DNA from 2 places in the Streptomyces enissocaesilis genome. Region 2 is predicted to be linked to the other one. Evidence: riboswitches for the same ligand, from Rfam matches in the RefSeq annotation. Region 2 holds a riboswitch; the other holds the start of a gene.
What was found. Region 2 has a riboswitch for glycine ahead of gcvT (glycine cleavage system aminomethyltransferase GcvT). Riboswitches for the same ligand answer to the same signal wherever they lie in the genome.
Positions count from the first base shown of each region.

Region 1: it holds a riboswitch for glycine, as region 2 does, so the genes downstream of both, gcvP (aminomethyl-transferring glycine dehydrogenase) here and gcvT (glycine cleavage system aminomethyltransferase GcvT) in region 2, are expected to answer to the same signal.

Region 1 covers NZ_BAAAUD010000113.1:9,291-11,737, forward strand. Annotated here, with positions in the region: gene ABD374_RS33610 (DNA polymerase IV) at 1-882, shown strand, start outside; gene ABD374_RS33615 (PRC-barrel domain-containing protein) at 810-1,175, opposite strand; glycine riboswitch at 1,290-1,386, shown strand; gene gcvP (aminomethyl-transferring glycine dehydrogenase) at 1,620-2,447, shown strand, end outside.
Region 2 covers NZ_BAAAUD010000014.1:59,755-62,201, forward strand. Annotated here, with positions in the region: gene ABD374_RS07415 (enhanced serine sensitivity protein SseB) at 1-96, opposite strand, end outside; gene ABD374_RS07420 (AAA family ATPase) at 107-847, opposite strand; glycine riboswitch at 1,026-1,144, shown strand; glycine riboswitch at 1,145-1,244, shown strand; gene gcvT (glycine cleavage system aminomethyltransferase GcvT) at 1,285-2,400, shown strand.

The DNA.
Region 1 (2,447 bases), on a different contig from region 2:
CTGCCGGGGGTCGGGCCTGCCACCGGGGAGCACCTTCGGCGGGCGGGGATGACGGCCGTCGTCGACCTGGTGGAAGCGGGCGAGGACGAGCTCGTACGGCTGCTGGGGAAGGCGCACGGGGTCTCGCTGTACCGGATGGCCGTCGGGCACGACGACCGGCCCGTGGTGGCCGAGCGGGACGCGAAATCGGTGTCGGTCGAGGACACCTTCGAGGTGGACCTGCACGACCGGGTCAGGATCAGGGCCGAAGTGGTCCGGCTGTCCGACCGGTGTGTGCAGCGGTTGCGGGCGGCCGGGCGCTCGGGCAGGACGGTGGTCCTCAAGGTGCGCAGGTACGACTTCTCGACGCTGACGCGTTCCGAGACGCTGCGGGGGCCGACGGACGACCCCGCCGTGGTGCGGGAGGCCGCAGGACGGCTGCTGGAGTCGGTGGACACCACGGGCGGGGTGCGGCTGCTCGGGGTGGGGGTCACCGGGCTCGCCGACTTCACGCAGGAGGACCTTTTCGCCCAGGCGGCCGGTGAGCGGGCGCAGTCGCAGTCGGCGGAAGAAGCCGTGGACGCGGATCCGGGCGGCGGGGTGCCGGCGGCGCCGGTGCCCGAGCCGCCGCCGGAGCGCCGGTGGCTGGCCGGGCAGGACGTGCGGCACGCCGCGTACGGAGCGGGGTGGGTGCAGGGCAGCGGGGTCGGACGGGTCACCGTGCGGTTCGAGGAGCCGACGTCGGCGCCCGGGCGGGTGCGGACCTTCAAGGTGGACGATCCGGACCTGGTGCCGTCGGATCCGCTCCCGCTGGTGAGGGCGGCCCGGGATCAGGCGGGGTCCTCACCGGCCAGCCGGCCGAAGTCCCGGTCGGGGGCGGGGGAGGAGATGTCGAGCCCGTAGTGGTGGTAGAGCTGGAGTTCCTGCTCGGGGGAGAGGTGGCGGCCGACGCCGAAGTCCGGGGCGTCCTTGATCAGCGAGCGGTCGTAGGGGACGCGGAGGGAGTCGTTCACGACCGTGCTGGGCTCCAGGGGGACGAAGGCGTCGCGGCCGAAGAGGCCGGTGCGTACGGCTGCCCATTCGGGTTCCCCCGTGGCGTCGTCGAGGTACACCTCGTCCACCGTTCCGATCTTGGTGCCATTGCGGTCGAACGCCTTGCGGCCGATCAGGCTGCGCGGATCGATGTCGGTCTGCACGGTCCCTCCAACTGATCGCAGCTGCTCCGTAGACCCTACGAAAGGGCACAACTGTGGACTCGGCCACTCGAGGGATCCGCGACGAGGCTCGCTGGTAGGCTGGCAAATGGCTGCTGACCCCGTGCGGGAGAGTCTCCGGTGAACATGCCGGGGACGCCGAAGGAGCAAATCCTCCCCGGAATCTCTCAGGCCCCCGTACCGCACGGACGAGGTCACTCTGGAAAGCAGGGCGGGCGTCGGACGGGCATGTGCTGGAGAACAGCACAGCACCTGTCGCGGCTCCCTTCCTCACCGACGGTGAAAGCCGGAACGACCTTCGACGTCAGTGATGTCCGTACGGTCTTCCGGTGAAGCTCTCAGGTTGAGATGACAGAGGGGGAGGCCGTCCGGGTACCGTGCCGTGGTGCCCTCGCAGGTCGCGTCAGACCAGGAGGCCTTCCGCAGATGACCGCAAACCGCATTCCGCTCTCGCAGCTCGAGCGTGGCATCCCCTTCGAGCAGCGCCACATCGGGCCCGATGCCGAAGCCCAGGCCAAGATGCTCGCCCAGGTCGGTTACGGCTCGCTCGACGAGCTGACCGCGGCCGCGGTGCCGGACGTCATCAAGAGCGCCGAGGCGCTCGGGCTGCCCGACGCCCGCACCGAGGCCGAGGTCCTGGCCGAACTGCGTGCGCTCGCGGACCGCAACCAGGTGCTCGCCCCGATGATCGGGCTCGGCTACTACGGCACCTTCACGCCGCCGGTGATCCTGCGCAACGTCATGGAGAACCCGGCCTGGTACACGGCGTACACGCCCTACCAGCCGGAGATCTCGCAGGGCCGGCTGGAGGCACTGCTCAACTTCCAGACGATGGTCGCCGATCTGACCGGTCTGCCGACCTCGGGCGCCTCGCTGCTCGACGAGAGCACCGCGGCGGCCGAGGCCATGGCGCTCTCGCGCCGCGTCGGCAAGGTCAAGAACGGCGTCTTCCTGATCGACTCCGACGCGCTGCCGCAGACCGTGGCCGTCATCCGGACGCGCGCGGAGCCGACCGGTGTCGACGTCGTCGTCGCGGATCTGTCCGGAGGCATTCCGGCCGAGGTCGCCGAGCGCGGTGTCTTCGGCGTGCTGCTTCAGTACCCGGGCGCCTCGGGCGCCGTACGGGACATCAAGCCCGTCATCGAGCAGGCGCACGAGCTCGGTGCGGTCGTCACCGTCGCCGCCGACCTGCTGGCGCTGACGCTGCTGACCTCGCCCGGCGAGCTCGGCGCGGACATCGCGGTGGGCACCACC
Region 2 (2,447 bases):
GCCGACCGAGGCGGCCAGCACCTCTTCGAGTTCGTTGCCGGGCCAGCCGCCTCCGCCGTGCGGGTGGGCGGGCAGGGGGAAGTCTGGGTAGTCCACGGGCACGACCCTAACGCGGCGCCGGCGGTGCCCCGCGGGGCTGTTCCCGTAACCGGAGCTCCGCCCCGGCCGGGAAGTCGATCCCCGTCAGCGCCCCCGCCGCGTCCCGGTCCAGCAGCACCGCCGACACGCACCCGGCGGGGAGCCGGCCGCCCTCCGCGTCCCGCACCAGCCGGCCCACCGCCCGCCGGTGCCGGGCGAACGCGTAGCCCGAGACCCCGCGACCCCGCTCCTCCTGGCCGGCCCGCGCCACCTGCGGCGCCACGTCGAGCAGCACCAGGTGCAGGGCGACGCCCCGCCGGCGGACGTCGCGCGCCAGCCAGCGCCTCACCCAGGCGAGCGTGCCGCAGTCGTGGACCACGACGCTCTCGCCGGAGCGCAGGGCGCGCCGCAGCCCGGCGTAGTGGGCGGCCCGTACGAGGGGGCGGTAGAGGGCGTACGGCAGCAGGCGCGGCATGCGCGCCTGCCACCGCTCGCGGACGTCCTGCGAGTCGATGCGGTGCGTCCCCGTCCTCGCCGTACGCCGGATCAGGGTGCTCTTGCCGCTGCCGGGCAGCCCCGAGACGACCACGACGTCGCCGGCCGCGAAGGCCAGCGTGCGCGGGCTGCGCCCGGAGCGCTCGCGCAGGTCGCGGACGGTGGGCACCGGCCGGCGGGCGGTCTCCCCGGCCGGCACGCCCTGTGGTGCGGGCACCGCGCCGTGCGTGGTGCCCGCGGTCGTCACGTACGCACCGGGCCGCTGCAACGTCATCGCACTCCCCCTGTCGGGCTGTCAGGTGTCCCCGCCCTTTTCCCCACCCTTGCCCAAGAAGTGTAAAGAAAAGGTAATCCGTCACCAGTGATTTGCCGCTGTGTCCAGGTACTGCCCGGCCGTCCCGCCACCGGAGGATGCGTGCAATGATGTGCGCGCCAACTCCATACCGGCCGCTTGAATCCGCGCGGGAGAGTCCGAAGCACGCAGAAGCACTCCAGGAGTGCCCGGTGCCCAGGACGCCGAAGGAGCAAGTCCCTCCCTTGAATCTCTCAGGCCCCGTACCGCGCGGGCGAGGCAGATCTGAAAAGCGGGCCGCCATGTCGCGGCTCCACCCAAGGTGCAAGCCGGGACTCTCCCGGTGAACCTCTCAGGTTCCGATGACAGATGGGGAGGATTGTCCTCACCTGTCATGCCCTGCCCTGGGAGCCCCACACATGAGCAATGTCCCCCGCCACACCGCCCTCGACGCACTGCACCGTTCGCTGGGCGCGACCATGACCGACTTCGCGGGCTGGGACATGCCGCTGCGGTACGCCAGCGAGCGCGACGAGCACAACGCCGTACGGACCCGCGCGGGCCTCTTCGACCTCTCCCACATGGGTGAGATCACCGTCACCGGCCCCCAGGCCGTGAACGCCCTCGACCACGCGCTCGTCGGCAACATCGGCACGATCGGCCCCGGCCGCGCCCGCTACACGATGATCTGCCGGGAGGACGGCGGGATCCTCGACGACCTGATCGTCTACCGGCTGGCCGAAACCGAGTACATGGTCGTCGCCAACGCCGGGAACGCCCAGACCGTCCTCGACGCGATCACCGAGCGCGCCGCCGGGTTCGACGCCGTCGTGCGGGACGACCGTGACGCGTACGCCCTGATCGCCGTCCAGGGCCCCGAGTCCCCCGGCATCCTGAAGTCCGTCACCGACGCCGACCTCGACGGCCTGAAGTACTACGCCGGCCTGCCCGGCACCGTCGCCGGCGTCCCCGCCCTCATCGCGCGTACCGGCTACACCGGCGAGGACGGCTTCGAGCTGTTCGTGGCCCCGGCCGACGCCGAGAAGCTGTGGCGGGCGCTGACGGACGCGGGCAAGGACGCCGGTCTCGTCCCCGCCGGCCTCTCCTGCCGCGACACCCTGCGCCTGGAAGCGGGCATGCCGCTGTACGGGCACGAGCTGACCACCGCGCTGACCCCCTTCGACGCGGGTCTTGGCCGGGTCGTGAAGTTCGAGAAGGAGGGCGACTTCGTCGGCCGCGCCGCCCTTCGGGCCGCCGCCGAGCGCGCCGAGACCGCTCCGCCGCGCAAGCTGGTCGGCCTGGTCGCCGAGGGCCGCCGCGTCCCGCGCGCCGGTTTCCCCGTCGTCGCCGACGGCGAGGTCGTCGGCGAGGTCACCTCCGGCGCCCCCTCCCCGACGCTGGGCAGGCCGATCGCCATGGCGTACGTCGACGCCGCGCACGCGGCGCCCGGCACCTCCGGCGTCTGCGTCGACATCCGCGGTACGCATGAGCCGTACGAGGTGGTCGCGCTGCCGTTCTACAAGCGCCAGAAGTGACCCCCCGCACAACCTTCCCGTTCACCAGCACTCCCCCGCGTACAGGA